DNA from 3 places in the Agrobacterium sp. LEGMi-208b genome. Region 3 is predicted to be linked to each of the others. Evidence: predicted binding sites of a transcription regulator. Region 3 holds the regulator's gene; each other region holds the start of a gene.
The links. The regulator LexA, encoded in region 3, represses DNA repair genes until DNA is damaged. The targets are predictions, from matches to a motif close to TGTTCNNNNTGTGTTCNG.
Positions count from the first base shown of each region.

Region 1: AC5YUO_RS15760 (ImuA family protein) is a predicted target of LexA. The motif match lies at 2,815-2,832, and genes of this name have one in related genera.
Region 2: AC5YUO_RS04260 (PA0069 family radical SAM protein) is a predicted target of LexA. The motif match lies at 4,408-4,425, and genes of this name have one in related genera.

Region 1 is NZ_CM183446.1:208,987-215,407, reverse strand. Features, by position in the region: gene AC5YUO_RS15780 (Gfo/Idh/MocA family protein) at 1-397, shown strand, start outside; gene AC5YUO_RS15775 (hypothetical protein) at 656-904, opposite strand; gene AC5YUO_RS15770 (glycerate kinase type-2 family protein) at 1,023-2,294, opposite strand; gene AC5YUO_RS15765 (DUF1304 domain-containing protein) at 2,299-2,655, opposite strand; gene AC5YUO_RS15760 (ImuA family protein) at 2,870-3,634, shown strand; gene AC5YUO_RS15755 (Y-family DNA polymerase) at 3,549-5,066, shown strand; gene AC5YUO_RS15750 (error-prone DNA polymerase) at 5,063-6,421, shown strand, end outside.
Region 2 is NZ_CM183445.1:843,949-850,369, reverse strand. Features, by position in the region: gene AC5YUO_RS04270 (hypothetical protein) at 273-1,874, shown strand; gene rnhB (ribonuclease HII) at 2,097-2,750, opposite strand; gene AC5YUO_RS04260 (PA0069 family radical SAM protein) at 3,135-4,292, opposite strand; gene AC5YUO_RS04255 (glycosyltransferase family protein) at 4,581-5,099, shown strand; gene AC5YUO_RS04250 (FAD-binding oxidoreductase) at 5,113-6,421, opposite strand, start outside.
Region 3 is NZ_CM183445.1:160,504-166,924, reverse strand. Features, by position in the region: gene AC5YUO_RS00845 (ComEC/Rec2 family competence protein) at 1-959, shown strand, start outside; gene AC5YUO_RS00840 (glutathione S-transferase family protein) at 980-1,657, opposite strand; gene lexA (transcriptional repressor LexA) at 2,095-2,817, opposite strand; gene AC5YUO_RS00830 (VOC family protein) at 3,030-3,923, shown strand; gene kdsA (3-deoxy-8-phosphooctulonate synthase) at 3,923-4,768, shown strand; gene eno (phosphopyruvate hydratase) at 4,918-6,192, shown strand.

The DNA of each region.
Region 1 (6,421 bases), on a different replicon from region 3:
GCTCTGGTGCAGCCAGGTTGCGGTGGGCCACGAAAACGGGCTGAAGGTGCGTGTTTTCGGCGATAAGGCTGGCCTTGAGTGGACGCAGGCCGATCCCAACTATCTGTGGTTCACGAAGCTTGGCCAGCCCAAGCAGTTGATCACCCGCGGCGGCGCCGGGGCAGGGGCTGCGGCAGCACGCGTCACCCGCATCCCGTCCGGCCACCCGGAAGGTTATCTCGAAGCCTTCGCCACCATCTATACCGAGGCCGCACATGCCATCGAGGCGCGCCGCACCGGTTCGGCGCTCGACAAGGCGGTGATTTACCCGACCGTGGACGACGGGGTTAAAGGTGTCGCTTTCGTCACTGCCTGCATCGAGTCCGGCAAGAAGAATGGCGGCTGGGTGAAGCTGTAAGGGGTCTTTCTTCTCCCCGGCGGGGAGAAGGTGGCCCGAAGGGTCGGATGAGGGGGCAACGTTAGCGATAGACCGCACCCTTGCCCCCTCATCCCGCTGCCGCGACCTTCTCCCCCTTGGGGGAAGACGCAAGCGGCATCCGCTCGCCTCTTTTGTCATCGCTCAGTTCTGCTTGGGATGGATTGCAGTCGACAGCTGGCGGCTGCGGCATAAGCCTCCGCGCTTCGGAGCCCGGTCTGCCGCCGCCTGACGGCGACATCAATTCACGCGTGTCGACTGCGGCTGCATCCGCTCTGTCACCGGACAACCATCCCCGATCTTGGTCCATGACGAAACATTGAGTTTCATCTCGCAGCGCGCGAGGTAAGAAACGCCGTCGACCCTCAGACAGGATGTCTGGCCGAGTTCGAACATGGTGCCTCGATTTCGGCATTTGCAATTATGGGCATCCGCCAAAGCGGGGCTAAGGGCCACTATCAGGCCGGGTACGAGCACTCCAAGACGCATGGCTGAGGCTCCCAAGGATATGCCGCTAATTTATACCTGTCCGGCGGCATAGTCAAAACGGCCTCTGCCTGGTGATACCCGCGACCGGACGGGAGAGCCGGCTCGAACGCTTGCGCTTTCACCCGATCAAGATCGCCCTGATATCATTGACATTCGTCAGGGTCGGTCCGGTCACGACAAGATCGCCCGCCGCCTTGAAGGCGCTATAGCTGTCGTGATTCACCAGCGACTGGCGCGGATCGACACCGGCGGCGCGCATGCGGGTAAGCGTATCCGGCGTCACCACGGCACCCGCCGCATCCTCGACGCCGTCTATGCCGTCGCTGTCACCGGCAATCGCCCAGATGTCATCCGCACCCTTCAGCGTCAGCGCGAGGCTCAACAGGAACTCCGTATTGCGGCCGCCCTTGCCGGCCGGTCCCTTGCCGATCGTGACCGTGGTTTCGCCGCCGGAAAGCAGCACGGCCGGGCCTTTGACCGGCAGGCCCTTGCGGCTGGCGGAGGATGCAATGCCGGCCATGACGGCACCGACATCCCTGGATTCGCCTTCGAGGGAATCCCCGAGGATGAGCGGCGTAAGGCCGAGCTTCACGGCCTCATCCGCCGCCGCCTGCAGCGCAAGCGAGGGCGCGGCGATCATCCTGACATCCTCTTCGATATCACCGGTCTTCGGGGTCTCCTCGCCTTTTTCCAGCACCCTGCGCACGGTTTCGGGAAGATCGAGCGCATAGCGCGAGACGATTTCCCGCACGGTCGCGATATCACTCGGATCGGCAACCGTCGGCCCGGAGGCGATTTCGGAGGGATCGTCACCCGGAACGTCGGAAATCAGCAGCGAGACCACCTTCGCCGGTTTGGCGGCCAGCGCCAGCCGTCCGCCCTTGATGCGGGAGAGGTGTTTGCGCACGGCGTTCATTTCGGAAATCGTCGCGCCGCTCGCCAGAAGGGCACGATTGACGGCCATCTTGTCGGCAAGCGTCATGCCTTCGGCTGGCGCCACCATCAGCGCCGAACCGCCGCCGGAAATCAGCGCGATCACCATATCGTCGGCGGTGAGCCCTTCGACTGCGGCGAGAATGCGTTTGGCCGCTTCCGCACTTTTGTCGTCGGGTACGGGATGCGAGGCCTCGATGATCTCGATATGGGAGGTTGGGACCGCATGGCCATAACGCGTCACCACCACACCCGAGAGATCGACATGCGGCCATGCCGCTTCCAGCGCTGCGGCCATGGCGGCCGAGGCCTTGCCCGCACCGACCACTACACAGCGACCCTTGGGCGGGGAGGGGAGATGTTGTTGCAGCACCTTCGCCGGATCGGCGCTTGCGACTGCCGCCATGAATATCCGGTTGAGGGCGTCTTTGGCGCGGCTGTCGTTCCATGCGGTCATCGGTTCAGACTCCAATCCAGAGCGCGCCAAGCGCCAAAAGGGCGGGCAGCGCCTGAATGAACAGGATCTTCATGGTATTGGCGGTAACGGCGCCGAAAATACCGGCCACCAGTACACAGGTTAGGAAAAACACCTTGAAGCTCAGCCCTTCATCGCCCTGTGTGAGCCCATAGATCAGCCCGGCCGCCAAAAACCCGTTATAAAGCCCCTGATTGGCGGCGAGCACCTTCGTCTGCCGGGCAAAATCCGCTGAAAGACCGAACGCCTTGCGGCCGGCCGGCTTTTCCCACAGCAGCATTTCCAGAATGACGATGTAGATATGGATGGCCGCAACCACGGCAATCAGAATACAGGCGATCATCGGCAGGTTCCTCCAAACCATGATGCCCCCGCCGCGGTTTTTACGGCGAACGGACAATTCAGTTTTAACGGCGAGGCGAAAGGCTGCAAGGCCAGAATCTCCTCTTCCCGTGCAAACTGTTGAAGAGCGGCAGCTCGTTGCTTGACTCTTGGTCGAAATAGGAACAAAACAAGAACAATAAAGATGAATAACCGGAATTGAAACCTGTCATGCCATGCAAAAGCGCGCGGACCAGTTGCTCGTTGTCGAAGAGCTGCGTGAAAGGCTGGAAAGGATCGGGAACGGCCCTGAGCGGCTGCACGAGACCTTGCCTTTCGGCGTGGATGCCATCGACCATCACCTGCCGGGAGGCGGGCTGAAGCTCGGTTGCCTGCATGAGCTGAGCGGCGGCGGCAATGGTGCTGCCGATGGCGCGGCGGCAGCGCTGTTTGCGGCCGGTGTGGCAGCAAGGCTTTCCGGCAAGGTTTTATGGTGCGTCACCCGGCGGGACCTGTTCATGCCGGGCCTGACGCAGGCCGGCCTGTCGCAGAACCGGCTCATCATCGTTGAATGCCGCGATGAGAAAGGCGTGCTCGACTGTTTTGAGGAGGGACTGCGCTGCAACGGTTTCGGTGCGGTGATGGGTGAAGTGGCGAAGTTGCCGATGACCGCCTCGCGGCGGCTGCAGCTGGCGGCGGAAACCTCCGGTGTTACCGGCATCGCCATCCGCCGCTTCCGGCGTCCGGCCGATGCCGCACTGTTCGGCGAACCGACGGCGGCGGTCACCCGCTGGCGTATCTCCGTGCGGCCTTCATCACCCCTGCCGGTGCCGGGGGTGGGCAGGCCGCGCTGGTTGCTTGAGCTTTTGCGATGTCGCGGCGGCGAAAGCGCCGAATTTGAAGTGGAAGCCTGTGATGCAAAGGGTCGTCTCGCTCTACCTGCCGACATGGCCGACGGATCGTTTCCGGCGTCTTTCGGGAGAGAACGCGCCACCGGTTGAAAAGCCGCTGGTCATGATCGGCCGTCAGGGCAGCCGCCGGCTGGTGCTGGCGCTCGACAAGGCGGCAAAGGCGGCGGGTATTCGCCCCGGCACGCCGGTCAGCAAGGCGCAGGCGCTGGTGCCGGGTCTTCTTGTCGAAAATCTGGATGCGGCGGCCGATGCCCGCGCCCTGCAGCAGCTGGCCTTTCATTTCCTGCGCATCTATGCCCCCATCGTCGCCGCTGACTTACCCGACGGGCTGGTGCTGGACACGGCGGGTGCGGACCATCTTCACGGCAATGAGGCGCTGATGCTGAGCGGCATGGTCAACCGCCTTCATGCCGCAGGCTTTAGCGCCCGCGCCGCCATTGCCGATAGCTGGGGGGCGGCCCATGCGCTGGCACGTTTCGGCCGCGATGAGATCGGCATCGTACCGCCGGGTGGCCAGAAAGCGGCGATCAGCGGCTTGCCGCTTGCTGCGCTGAGACTGGAAGAGCGTATCGTTTCTGGGCTGAAGGTGCTCGGTTTCCGCAGCATCGGCGAGCTTGCCGAGGCCCCGCGCGCGCCGCTGACCCTGCGTTTCGGCCCCGAACTTGTCCGTCGTCTTTCCCAGGCTTTCGGTGAGATCGGCGAACCCATCGAACCCGTGCGGGTGGCCGAACTGGTGGAGGTGCGGCGCGCCTTTCCCGAACCCATCGCGGCGGCGGAGACGATTGCCCGTTATACACAGAAGCTGGTTGTCGGCCTTTGTGCCGCGTTGGAAAAGCGCGGCCTCGGCGCCCGCCGGGTCGATCTGGTGCTGCACCGGGTGGATAGCGGCCTGCAGGCCATAAGGGCCGGCACCTCCAGGCCGGTGCGCGACGTCAAACAGCTTGTCCGGCTTCTGACCGACCGGATCGACACCATCGACCCCGGTTTCGGCATCGAGATGATGGTGCTGACCGCCACCCATGCCGAGCCGCTTGTCGCCGCGCAGGCCCGTTCTTCGTTGCTGGAGGAGGAACGTGCGGAAATCGCCGATACGGTCGATGTCATCCTCAATCGCGGCCACCGGGTCTACCGTTATGCGGCGGTGGCAAGCGACGTGCCGGAACGCTCCATTGCCCCCGTTGCGGCGCTTGCGCCTGAGGATACGCTCGGCTGGCCCGGCCACTGGCCGCGTCCGGTCCGGCTTTTTGCAAGGCCGGAACCCATCGAGACGCTGGCGCTGCTGCCGGACCACCCGCCACGTTATTTCCTCTGGAAGGGCGTGCGCCACAATGTGCGCCGGGCAGACGGGCCGGAACGGGTGTTTGGAGAATGGTGGAAACGCGACCGGGAAAAGGCCGCCGTACGCGATTATTTCACGGTGGAAAATGAAAGCGGCGAACGTTTCTGGATTTTCCGTTCCGGTGATGGCGAACATGCCGAAACGGGCTCGCAGGGCTGGTTCATCCATGGGGTTTTCGCATGAGCACGCCCCTTTATGCCGAACTGCAGGTGACCACGCATTTTTCCTTCCTGCGCGGGGCAAGCTCCTGCGAGGAGCTTTTCGAACAGGCCAAAATTCTCGGCATCGAGGCGCTGGGCATCACCGACCGCAACAGTCTTGCGGGCATTCCCCGTGCTTATGAGGCCGCCAATAATCATGGCATCCGCCTCGTCATCGGCTGCCGGCTCGATCTGGACGACGATCTTTCCGTGCTTGTTTATCCCATGGATCGGCCGGCCTACGGGCGGCTTTGCCGGCTGCTTTCCGTCGGCAAGAAAAGGGGCGGCAAGGGCAAATGCCGGCTGGCATGGGACGATCTCGTCACCTATGGCGAAGGCCTGATCGTGGTGTTGCTCGCCGATCTGGCCGACGATCTCTGCGCGCTTCGCCTGCGGCGGCTCAAAACCGCTTTTGCGGATCGCGCCTATATGGCGCTGAGCCTCAGAAGGCGTCCCAACGACCAGATGCGGCTTTTCGAGCTCTCGGTTATGGCCGAAGCGGCCGGTGTGCCGACCGTGGTGACCAATGACGTGCTGTTTCATGTGCCGGAGCGGCGCATGCTGCAGGATGTCGTCACCTGCATAAGGCACAATTGCACCATCGACGAGGCTGGTTTCCGCCGCGAGCGCCACGCCGACCGCTATATGAAGCCGCCGGAAGAGATGCACCGGCTGTTTGCCCGTTATCCCGAAGCGCTCTCCCGCAGCCTCGAAATTGCGAAACGCTGCAAATTTTCGCTGAAGGAACTGGTCTATCAATATCCTGAGGAGCGCACGCTGCCGGGGCTGACGGCGCAGCAGGCTTTGGAAAAGCTGGTCTGGGAGGCGGTGCCGGTTCGTTATCCGGATGGTTTGCCGGAAAAGGTGGAGAAGGCGCTGCATCATGAACTGGCGGTTGTCGGCCGGCTGGAATATGCGCCCTATTTTCTGACGGTGAATGCCATTGTCCGTCATGCGCGCTCAAAAGATATTCTATGTCAGGGGCGTGGTTCGGCGGCCAATTCGGTTATCTGTTTTGTGCTTGGTATTACCGCCATCGATCCTGCCCTTTTCAGCAATCTCGTCTTCGAACGTTTCGTTTCCGAGAACCGGGGAGAACCGCCGGATATTGACGTGGATTTTGAACACCAGCGGCGTGAAGAGGTCATTCAGTGGGTCTATGATACCTACGGCCGTGACAAGGCCGCACTCTGCTCCGTCGTTACCCGTTATCGCGGGCGTGGGGCGCTCCGCGATGTCGGCAAGGTTCTGGGCCTGCCGGAAGACCTGACCAAGCTTCTGTCTTCGCAGGTCTGGCGCTGGAGCGAGGGGGTGGGCGAAAAGCAGGTGAAGGAACTG
Region 2 (6,421 bases), 680 kb from region 3:
CGCGAGGGGCTTTTTGTTTGGCCTTTAGAGGCGAGTTTGGGATGCGTCGCCGTGCAATCATTGGCAGCGCGCTTTGTATTCGCAACGCGTATATCCAGTTACATCTCCGCTTTGATACCTTTTCTTAGTCACTACACAATACTTAAATGCTCGCAACAAAGTTGTTCTACTTCAACGCCGAGCCTAGTAATCTACTCAAGAACCGGCAAAAATCGCAATCGATCTGCTATTTAAGTAAGCAGACTGAAATCTGAAATTGCATAGAGGTCCTCATGTTTAGCTTCTTCAAGAAAAAGATATGGCCTCCTAACAAGCAGAACCCACCTTGGGGAAGCGCTGCGTCTATCTATACCCATATCGCTACCCATATTGATCCGGCAAAGCCGGCAGGCTTGTTGGAAGAGGGGTATCGGCTTCCCGATGAGCCTGCCAGTAATCCGAATAAAATTTCATTCGCACCGGGTGCTATGGACGGGGTGATGAGCCATCATGGTGTTTCAAAACAGGAAGACCAGATTGTCGCAGAACTATATGCGGCGTTGAAGCGCGCTACTGAAAATGCGTCGGAAAGCAACATAAAATCCTTGTATTTGATGATCAAGGAGGGCTTTGCCCTCGGCGTCATCGATCCACTGGTCGAGAGAATTCGGCTTGAAAGGGCTTTGGACGCCGACCGGCTGTATGAGATCGTGCATTGGTTCACGACACACGCAGCTCACAGAGAGCCAGTGAAGTTTTCAATGGCATTGCTCGGCCTGTTACGGGGCAGCGATGAAACAATGACTTTTCTGACGCTTGGTCGACACGACGAGTTCACACTTTATGCGGCAGTTGCAATCGCTGGTAATGATAGCTACGGCGAAATAGTACTGTGGAAGTTGGCCAAGGCCGTTGAAGGATGGGGACGAATTCACGCAGTGGAGCGGCTTGTCAATACAGTTGACCCCGAAATCAAGGGTTGGCTAATTCGTGAAGGCTATAAGAACGTAGTAATGTATGAATATCTGGCCTGTATTTGTGCCAGAGCGGGTGACCTTCACATTGCACTTCAGGCGGCGCGAATAGATGACGACTTGTTCAATTCAGCCTTCGAAATCGTCGATACCCTAATACTCGGCGAAGATGGGCCGGCTGAAGGATTATCTGATTACGAACACGGTTGCGCGGTCGTTGGGGCACTGTTGGAGCATGGAAAAGACAGATTTGATTCCGTTTCACACTATTCTTTCCTTTCCCGGCTTCGAGACAGGCTCGATGAGCATCAGTCCGGTGAAGGGAAACTGCGGCACGATTGGTCTACCGACGCGGTCGATCAAATCTCCGCGAATGTCTCTAACCTGCTCGCCAGAGATCACTGGAAGCCGGCGATATGCAGCGCTTTGGAAGGCGGTGACAGGCAAGAGTTCTGGAATGCAAGCAGGGTATGCCAGAAATTTGGCATCGATCCATGGCCTTACTGTTATGCTCGAACGGAAGCGGGTGAGGAATATTGGTGGGATTTGATGCGCAGCTCTGATGGGGATCGTATTGATCAAGTGCTTGAGCTTGGCTTGAAATGCATTCCCCTCGATGAAATTGCGACAGGCCCGAGCACCGAAATGGGCCTCGGCCCGGGATACTCAGCGCATGCCGCTTTGGATTTCATTTTACAGGACCTTGAAAAGTTTCCCGGAAAAGGTTGGGCCTTCATTTCTGCGGGTTTGCAAAGCCCAGTGATAAGAAACCGCAACATGTCAATTCGGGCTCTATCTAGCTGGGATCGAAAAGAATGGCCCCAGGAAGCCGTTGTTGCATTAAAGCGGCTGAAGGAATTTGAAACTGATGATGACATAAGACAGCGGATCGAAGATTTGTTGACGGCAAAAGAGCTTTAATAGACCGCAGACGGTACCATTAGAAACACTTGTTTCATACCCGAAACGAAATTCGCAGACCCGGACATCTTAGTCGAGGGAAGCATAGTCAGTCGAAGGCAATGGGCCGGAAGTAGTTGTTGGGGTGAATGATGACCAGCTCCTCTTCGGTGCCTAAAGCCGGACCGTCGAACAGCGACCTAGTAACGGAAGTTATCGCTCAACCTCCATTCTCAGCCGCAATCAACCCCGCTTCAGCGGCCTGAAACTCATCCGGTGCAGCGAGCAAGGCCCGTGGCTTTCGATGGCGCGCAGATGGGCCGGTGTGCCGTAACCGGCATGGCCTTCGAACCCATAGGACGCATGCACCACGCCGGCCCGTTCCATCATCCGGTCGCGTGTCACCTTGGCGATGATCGAGGCGGCGGCGATGGAGAGAGAGCGGGAATCGCCCTTGATGACGGCCTTTGCCTCGCAGGTGATGCCGGGCGGGCGGTCGCGGCCGTCGGCCAGTACGAGGGCAGGGGAGATTTCGAGGCCAAGCACGGCGCGGCGCATGGCGTCGAGGCTGGCGCGCAGGATATTCATGCTGTCGATCAGGCCGGGGCCGGAGGAGGCGACGGATACGATCGAGGTTTCCATGATCTCAACGAACAGGCTCTCGCGCTTTTGCTTCGTCAGTTTCTTGGAATCGTCCATGCCCTTGGGAATATTGTCCGGATCGAGAATGACGGCTGCCGCGACCACCGGTCCGGCCAAAGGCCCCCGTCCCGCCTCATCCGTGCCGGCGACGGGCCAGAGGCCCTTCTTTTTCGCTTCCAGTTCGAAGGAAAAATCCGGACCGGTATCGGCAAGATCGAAAAGGGCAGGAGAATCGGGTGTGGCGGTGCGTTTCATGCGGCGAAACTCGCATACACACCCGATCTCCTGCAAGCCCCCGGAAGCGGGCGATGACAGGCAGGATGAGCCGGGGTCAAGGGGCGTGGCTCACCGTGCCCCTCAGGTCATCATGACCTTTGATCCTCCAACGGGGCGGCGGAGGAAAAATGATCGCACGCGAGGCGGCGGTTCCGGGGGCAATGTCCGGCGGGCCAGGGAAAACCCGCCGGGCATTTCGTGGGGAGCAACCAGATGAGGGGGGTGCTCCTATCGTCTTGAATTCCGTTTGTTAAAGGCTGAGAAAGCCTTCGATTGCTGGCCTGTTATCCCTCATGCCTGATGTCATCCTCGGGCTTCATCCCGGGACATTCATCATTCCGCGCCACTCTCAGCGTCGGTCTTTCAAAGCAGCGACAGTTGCACGCCCGCATCGCCCGGCGGCAGGAAGAGATCGTCGCGCAGGTGAATGCCGCGGCGGATAAGGCCGAGCCGCTTGGCCGCCATCTCGAAACGCCTGCCGATCTGCCAGGCATAAGGGCCGGCGCCCTTCATGCGTTTTCCGAATTCCGCGTCGTAATCCTTGCCGTCGCGCATGGAGCGCACCAGCGACATGACATGACGGTAACGGTCCGGATAGTTGCGTAGCAGCCAGTCGCGGAACAGCGGGCTCACCTCCAGCGGCAGGCGCAGCAGCACGTAGGAAGCTTCGGTGGCGCCCGCTGCCTTGCCGGCCTCGAGAATGCGTTCGATCTCATGATCGTTGAGGGCCGGAATGACAGGCGCCATCATCACGGCCACGGGAATGCCGGCCTCCGTCAATGCCTTCACCGCCTCCAGCCGCTTTTCCGGCGTCGCGGCGCGCGGTTCCATGTTGCGCGCGAGTTTCCGGTCCAGTGTGGTTACGGAAATACCGACCTTGGCGAGCCCCTTTTTGGCCATGGGCGCCAGAATATCGATATCCCGCTTGATCAGCGCCGATTTGGTGACGATGGCGACGGGGTGATCGGCCTTGGCCAGCACTTCCAGTATCTGCCGCATGATGCGCCATTCGCGCTCGATCGGCTGATAGGGGTCGGTATTGGTGCCGATGGCGATCACTCGCGGCTTGTAGCCCGGTTTCGCCAGCTCCCGTTCCAGGAGCTTTGGCGCATCCGGCTTGGCGAAGAGCTTCGATTCGAAGTCCAGCCCGGCCGAAAGGCCCATATAGCTGTGGGTGGGGCGGGCGAAACAATAGATGCAGCCATGTTCGCAGCCGCGATAGGGATTGATGGAGCGGTCGAAGGGGATGTCGGGCGATTCATTGCGGGTGATGATGCTGCGCGGCTTTTCCACCTGCACCTCGGTGCGGAATTCCGGCATGTCCTCGAGCGTCTGCCAGCCATCGTCGAAAACCTCGTGCTGCAAGGTCTCGAAGCGTCCATCCGGGTTCAGCCCGGCGCCGCGGCCACGACGGCGGTCGATCTCGATGCGCAGGCCGGATGCATCGGCGAGCGCATTGGCAATGTCAGGCATATGGCTCGGCTGGAAGGCAGCCTGCCCGTCAAGCGTATGGTTTCTCATCTGGATGCTCCCGGAGCGCCGCACACCTTTCAAGGCACGCTCGACGCCCTAAACCGTTTCCATCCGGGCGGGCGTTTAATCGCCCTCCGAATGATTAAATTCCTACATCAGGAATGAGAACAATACAAGAACAAAATTCAGATTCGACTCCTTCTCCAGGGACGGATGCGTGATCGCGATAGGCATGGCCACGTCCGGAGACTGTGCGGTCGGTGGCAGGGACGGTCGCGGATTTTACCACGACGAGCACAGTGGCAATTTATTGTGCGATGCGTTAGAGCTATGCAGATGTTGACAGTCATAATGGAATGCCGGGATCACGAGCCGGAACTGGCGCACACATTGTCTGCGCTTGTCACCGGGGCCGTGGAAGGGCTTGTAAGCGATGTTGTGATTCTCGATCACGGTTCGCGCGATGGATCGTCGCGCGTCGCCGATGCCGCCGGCTGCCGTTTTTATGGGCAATGGGACATTGAAGACGTGGTGAAGTCCGCACGCGGCGGCTGGCTGCTTCTGATCGAGCCGGGCGCGCGCCCGCAGGCGGGCTGGATCGACGAGATTCTCGAATATGTGGCGATCTGCGCGCAGCCGGCCCGCTTTTCGCCCTCGCGCTATCATCGTCGCAATGTCTTCAGCCGTGTGCTGCGCCGCGTTCCGCCTTTGGAGCATGGATATCTTCTGCCGAAGAAACATGCCGTGTCGATTGCGAAATCGGGCATGAGCCTGACGCAATTTGTCGGCGCACAGAAACCGCGCCGGCTGAATGCGGAAATGGTGCCGGCCTGGGCGCTGCGGGCCTCGGCGTAACGCAGGGGCCGCTTTATCCGGCCAGAACCTTGCCGGGGTTCATGATGCCGGCGGGGTCGAAAGCGTGTTTGATGCGCCGCATCAGCTCCATTTCGATGCCGGGGCGGATGGCGGCCAGCTCGTCGCGCTTCAATTGCCCGATGCCGTGTTCGGCCGAAATCGAGCCTCCGAGCGACAGCACGATGCCGTGCACGATCTCGTTCATATCCCGCCAGCGGCCGATGAATTCGGCCTTGTCGGCACCCACCGGCTGGGAAATATTGTAATGAATATTGCCGTCGCCCAGATGTCCGAAGGCGCAGACGCGGGCGCCCGGGATGGCGGCGAGAACCGCCTTTTCCGCCGTCGCCATGAATTCCGGTATTTTTGACACCGGAACGGAAACATCGTGCTTGATCGAGCCGCCTTCGGGCTTCTGCGCCTCCGACATGCTTTCGCGCATGTGCCAGAGCGCCTGCCGCTGGGCTTCGGATGTGGCGATCACCGCATCCTGAACCAGCCCGGCCTCAAAACCGCGCTCCAGCAGCGATTGCATCATGTTATCCGCCGTCTCCGCCGAATCGGAGGTGGAGATATCGATGAGCGCGTACCAGTCATGCGGCTGCTCCAGGGGATCGCGCACGCCGGGAATATGCCGGGCGGTGAATTCGACGCCGATTCGCGGCATGAGCTCGAAACCGGTCAGCGCCGTGCCGCAGAGGTTGGAGGCCATCTCGAACAGCTTCAGCGCGTCTTCGGTGGAGGTAAGCCCGGCAAAGGCCACCTGATGGCCGAGCGGTTTCGGGAAGAGCTTCAGCACGGCACCGGTGATGATGCCAAGCGTGCCTTCGGAACCAATGAAGAGATCGCGCAGATCGTAACCCGTATTGTCCTTCTTCAGCCGGCGCAGCCCGTTCCAGATTTCGCCGGTCGGCAGCACGACTTCCAGCCCGAGGCAGAGCTGACGCATATTGCCATAGGCAAGCACCGCCGTGCCGCCGGCATTGGTGGCGAGATTGCCGCCGATGCGGCAGGACCCTTGAGAGCCGAGCGACAGCGGGAACATGCGCTCCACCGTATCGGCAGCCTTGTGAATGTCGTCGAGAATGCAGCCGGCATCCGCCACGATGATATTGGCGACCGGATCGATATCGCGAACACGGTTCATGCGCTCCAGCGACAGGATGATATCGGTGCCGTCGGCACGCGGCGTCTGCCCGCCCACGAGGCCGGTATTGCCGGTCTGCGGCACGATGGGGGTGCCGGTCTCGCTGGCGAGCTTCAGGATGGCGGCAACCTCTTCGACCGAACCGGGCTTGATGAGCAGCGGCGAGGCGCCGCGA
Region 3 (6,421 bases):
TGGCCGCCATGCCGCTGATGTCGCTCATCGTCATGCCCTTCGGCCTTGTCGCCATGCTGTTGATGCCCTTCGGGCTCGACGCGCCATTCCTGAAGGTCATGGGTTACGGCATGGCCCTCGTCATCGAGGTTGCGCAGGAGGTGGCGTCCTGGGGAGGAAGTGCGGCAACGGGACGACCCCATGACTGGTTTCTGGGTCTCGCTTCGGCTGGTTTTCTGCTGCTGACATTGCTGCGCAGCCGGCTTGCGCTTCTCGGCATGCCGTTTCTGTTCCTCGCCTTTGGCCTGTCGGCCGCCGCGGCCTATCGCAACCCGCCTGATCTGCTCGTTCATGAGGATGGCGAGCTGGTGGCGCTGCTGGCGGACGGCAAAGTCTACACGACAAAAGCTCAGCCGCAGGGTTTCGTTTATGGTCAGTGGCAAAGGGCGCTGCTTTTGCCGGAACAGCCTGTGCCGCCGGTCTTTCTCAAGAGCGAGACCACGACAACCAAAGTGGCTTTGACCACGAAGGCGAAGCTCGATCCGAAAGAGATGAGCGCTGTCGCCCGGCGGATGACGGTGGCCCTTAGAGACGCCGAAGCCGGTGTTTTTACCTGCAGCAAAGGCATATGGTGCGCAGCGCGCGCGGGAAGCGGCGAATGGATCATCGTTCTGGAAGACGGCCGCTTTGCTGGAAAGGCCTGCGATATCGCCGATATCGTTATAGTCTCTCGCAGAACCTCCTTCTCCCAATGCCGCTCGGGCGCGCTCCTGTTGAACCGCGATATTTTGCGGCGGCTCGGTTCGCTGGAGCTGGACTTCGCAGACAGCGATCAGGCAGGGGTGGTCGGCAGGTTGGGCGCCGCAATCGCCCGAATGGACAGGCCCTGGAGCGAACATCGCTATTACGACTGGAAAAGCGGCCGCTTTGAACACGACCTGCCTGATGCCGTGACCCGGTTGCTGGCGGCATCGCAATAAAGTGCCGCCAGCATGGATCGTCAGGCCTTGATGCGCAAATCCGCGGTCATATCGCCGATCCCGCCGATTTCCTCTTCATGCGCCGCGTCGCGCCATGTCTCCTTCAGTCCGGCCTCGTACCATTCGCGCATGGCGGGAAGGGCAAGCAGCCGGTCGCAATAGGCTTTTGCCGCGGGCGAAAGTTCCGCCCCATAGGTCTGGAAACGAAAGGCCACCGGGCAGAAGAAGGCATCGACCGCCGTGAATTTCTGGCCCGCAAGATAAGGCCCGCCAAATTTCGCGAGACCTTCGCTCCACAGCGCATCGATGCGCTTTATATCGGCCGCAAGCCCGGCATCGCCACCCTTCGGTTTTACGCGAATGCCGACCGACATGGGGTAGAGATTGCGCAGCGAGGAAAAACCCGCATGCATTTCGCTCGCCGCCGAACGAGACCAGGCCCTTGCCTGCTTGTCGCTCGCCCAGACGCCCTGGTGTCTTTCCGCCAGATATTCGGCGATCGACAACGATTCCCAAACCGTCACGCCCTCATCGACAAGGCAGGGCACCTTGCCGGTCGGGGAAAAGGTAGAGAAGGAAACGCCTTCGCCGAAGGGAACGAGTTTTTCATCGAAGGCGATGCCGAGCGTGCGCATCAATATCCAGGGCCGCAGCGACCATGAGGAATAGTTCTTGTTGGCGATATAAAGATCGTACATGGCGTGCTCCCCGATATGACGCGCATTTCTATAACGGCGGATGGGCCTTGGAATATCGCAAATAATCCATGGCTCCCATAAGCCGCATTGATAAATGGGAAGGTGAGGGCAGGGAGAAGGACCGACATCCACGTCACCGCCCGGAGACCGACAGCGGAACACTCCGCGAAGAGACTGATAACCTGCATACCTGCTTAACGAAACGAAGGATGCCCATTGTCCATGGTCTCAACCAGCTCCCATTTTGCCGCAGCCTGCACCACAACGAAAACATCTGGCATGAAGCCGGAACCACCCTTCACGACAAAAGACGCGCCGATCCTCTGGATGATCTCTCTTTACCTCTGCAAAGCCGCATCGTTCCAGCGGGCAAACCGCGATGTTTCAAAGGGAGCGTCATCTTTCCGATGACGCTCACAGCGAAAAAAGGCCGCCAATTAATGATAACGGCGGATCAGCCCAACCAGCTTACCCTGGATCTTCACCCGGTCTGGTCCGAAAATACGGGTCTCATAGGCGGGATTGGCCGCTTCCAGAGCGATGGAGGCTCCCTTGCGGCGGAAACGCTTCAGGGTCGCTTCTTCATCATCCACCAGCGCCACGACGATATCGCCCGGATTGGCCGTATTGCCGTTGCGGATGATGACGGTATCGCCATCAAAAATGCCGGCCTCGATCATCGAGTCGCCCTTGACCTCAAGTGCGTAATGCTCGCCTGAACCCAGCATGTCGACCGGCACGGCCACATCATGTGTGTTGTTCTGGATGGCGGAAATCGGCACACCGGCGGCGATGCGGCCCATGACCGGCACGGTGACGGCGCCGCCGAGATCATTGGCTGGCGCCTTGGGGGCGGGGGCCGGTTCCGGCGTCTTCGGCTTGCCGAGGCTGCCCTCGATGACGCTCGGCGAAAAGCCGCGCTGCGGCCTCGCACCCGGCGTGTAGGCCTCCGGCAATTTGATCACTTCCAGCGCCCGCGCCCTGTTAGGTAGCCGGCGAATAAAGCCGCGCTCCTCGAGTGCGGTGATCAGCCGGTGGATGCCGGATTTGGAGGCAAGATCGAGTGCGTCCTTCATTTCATCGAAGGAGGGCGGCACGCCGGACTCTTTCATTCTTTCATGAATGAAGAGAAGCAATTCCTGCTGTTTGCGCGTGAGCATGAGGAAAACACCCTTGAGAATCGTCGTTGAAGTCGCGAAACAAATACAGAACGAACACTATATGTTCCATATGTGTTCCGCAATCCCCTAAAATTTCGTGAAGCCGCTATCTGTTGTTTTGATGATTTGCCTGAAAGCGCACAATTGTGCTTTTCTGCGGTCCGGACTGTTCGGCATGGTCCTGCCGGACTTGACAAGCAGGAAGCACGACAATGACGAAGCCCCACCGTGTCGACCACCTCGTTCTGCCCGTGAAGGTCCTTACGCTTGCCGCAGATCGCCTTGCGAGCCTTGGATTCACGGTCGCGCCCACCGCTCTCCACCCCTTCGGCACCCAGAATGCCTGCGTTTTTTTCTCAGACGGCACCTATCTGGAGCCCCTAGCAATTGCTGAGCCGGATAAGTATATCGCCTCAATCGGCAGGGGAGATGTGTTCACCGCAAGGGACCATGCCTTCCGCAATCATGCCGGAGAGGAGGGGTTTTCCGCTCTTGTCGCCGCGACGGAGGACGCTTTGGCCGATCATGGCAGATTCGTTGCCTCCGGTTTTTCGGCGGGCGAAGTCTTCGAATTTTCACGTCCGGTCAAGATGCCGGACGGTTCGCAAAGCGAGGCGGCCTTTCGGCTCGCCTTTGCGGCAAGTGGGCCGGCGGCGGATTTCTTCCTGTTTAGTTGTGAGCGGCTGCAGGCCCTGCCGGGTGACCGCGTGGCGCTGGAGCGGCATGCCAACGGCACTACCGGGCTATGCGAGATCGTGCTGTCTTACGGCGGTGATGTGGATTCGCCCCGGCTGATCGAAACGGTTTTTGGCTGTGCCGGCACGCTGTCTGCGGATGGTGATGTGGTTTTCGCAACCGGCAATGCACGCATAAGACTAACCGGAAAACCGGCCTTCGGCGATGAACCCGTAAATGCCCCCGTGAACGCCAATAAGTGGAGCGGCGGCGGATTGCACGGCGCGGGCATCGTCTTTTCCGTTGACGATCTTGCCGTGACAGAAGCGGTGCTTACTGCTAATGGCGTCTCCAGCGCAGAAGCGGACGGCCGTCTGGTGGTGTCCGCAGCACCCGGTCAGGGCGTTGCCTTCGCCTTCGAGGAAAAATGATGAGCGTTACGAACAATCTCAAAGTCACCGCCGGCGACGGCGCCAATTCGGTTTCCTTTTCCAATACAGAGCGATTTTCCCTGATCGCCGGCCCCTGCCAGATGGAAAGCCGGGAACATGCCTTCATGATCGCTGGCGTTCTGAAGGAGCTTTGCGACAAGCTGGGGATCGGGCTCGTTTATAAGTCGTCCTTCGACAAGGCGAACCGTACTTCGCTTTCCGGCAAGCGCGGCATCGGCCTTGAGAGCGCCATGCAGGTTTTCGCCGATCTCAAGAAGGAATTCGGCTTTCCTGTTCTGACCGACATTCACACCGAAGAACAGTGCGCCATCGTTTCCGAAGTGGTGGATGTGCTGCAGATCCCGGCCTTTCTCAGCCGCCAGACCGATCTTCTCGTCGCCGCCGCGAAAACCGGCCGCGTCATCAATGTCAAGAAGGGCCAGTTCCTCGCCCCCTGGGACATGAAAAACGTGCTGGCCAAGCTGAATGAGAGCGGCAATCCGAATGTGCTTCTGTGCGAGCGCGGCGCCTCCTTCGGTTACAACACGCTTGTTTCCGACATGCGCTCCTTGCCGATCATGGCTTCGCTCGGTGCGCCTGTTGTCTTTGACGCCACGCATTCGGTTCAGCAGCCGGGCGGGCAGGGCGGCTCAACGGGCGGCCAGCGCGAATTCGTCGAGACTCTGGCGCGGGCGGCGGTTGCTGTCGGCGTCGCAGGCCTCTTCATCGAAACCCATGAGGACCCGGACAATGCACCGTCCGATGGCCCCAACATGGTGCATCTGAAGGACATGCCGAAGCTGCTGGAAAAGCTGCTTGCTTTCGACGCCATCACCAAAGCCTGAGGGGCGGGGGCGCTACGGCGGGCACGGTCCGTGCCAATCGATTTTAATGGCGGGCGGGCCGTTTCTGCCGCCCGCCGTCATTGTAATTTCTTCGCCATCGTCTAAGACAGGCGACGGAAAATATCTGTTCCATTCCCAAGGGAGAGACCATGACTGCCATTACCGATATCATCGCGCGCGAAATCCTCGACAGCCGCGGCAACCCGACCGTTGAAGTCGATGTCTATCTCGAAGACGGCTCCATGGGCCGTGCGGCCGTTCCGTCCGGCGCCTCCACCGGCGCGCATGAAGCGGTTGAGCTGCGCGATGGCGGCAAGCGTTATCTCGGCAAGGGCGTGGAAAAGGCGGTAGAAGCCGTCAATACGGAAATCTTCGACGCCATCGGCGGTTTCGATGCCGAAAACCAGATCCAGATCGACCAGACGATGATCGCGCTTGACGGCACGCCGAACAAGTCGCGCATCGGCGCCAACGCCATCCTTGGCGTCTCGCTTGCCGTCGCCAAGGCTGCGGCTGAAGCGTCCGGCCTGCCGCTTTACCGTTATGTCGGTGGCCCTAACGCGCATCTGCTGCCGGTTCCCATGATGAACATCATCAATGGCGGCGCCCATGCCGATAACCCCATCGACTTCCAGGAATTCATGATCCTGCCGGTTGGCGCGGAAAACATCCGCGAAGCCGTGCGTATGGGTTCGGAAGTGTTCCACACGCTGAAAAAAGAACTGTCCGCTCAGGGTCACAACACCAATGTCGGTGACGAAGGCGGTTTTGCCCCCGGTCTCGAAAGCGCACCGGCAGCACTCGATTTCATCATGAAGTCGATCGAAAAGGCTGGTTATCGTCCGGGCGAAGACATGTATGTCGGCCTCGACTGTGCATCGACGGAATTCTTCAAGAATGGCAAATACGTTCTCGAAGGCGAAGGCCGCACGCTGGAATCCGGCGCGATGGCTGAATATCTGGCCGAACTCGTTGCCAAATATCCGATCATCTCCATCGAAGACGGCATGGCTGAAGACGACTGGGACGGCTGGAAGGCGCTCACCGATCTGATTGGCAACAAGTGCCAGCTGGTCGGCGACGATCTTTTCGTCACCAACTCGGCGCGTCTTCGTGACGGCATCAAGATGGGCGTTGCCAACTCCATCCTCGTCAAGGTCAACCAGATCGGTTCGCTGTCCGAGACGCTGGATGCGGTCGAAACTGCGCACAAGGCCGGTTACACCGCCGTCATGTCGCACCGTTCGGGCGAAACGGAAGATTCCACCATTGCCGATCTCGCCGTTGCCACGAACTGCGGTCAGATCAAGACCGGTTCGCTTGCCCGTTCCGACCGGCTCGCAAAGTACAACCAGCTGATCCGCATCGAGGAAATGCTGGGCCCGCAGGCTGCTTACGCCGGTCGTTCGATCCTGCGCGGGTAATTCGCCCGGATTCCGCGATGTCTTCCGCCAGCTTGGTGGGCTCGTTTGAGGGGCGATGGATACCATCCTCGCTCCGTCACCCCGGACTTGATCCGGGGTCCAGCGCGATCAAGTCCTTGATCGCGAGAGACTCCTCTCACGGCGCAGACGCGCCGTGGCTGGATGCCGGATCAAGTCCGGCATGACGAGATTTATCTGACATCGCCGCCTTTTTCAGCCCGCCCTCCGG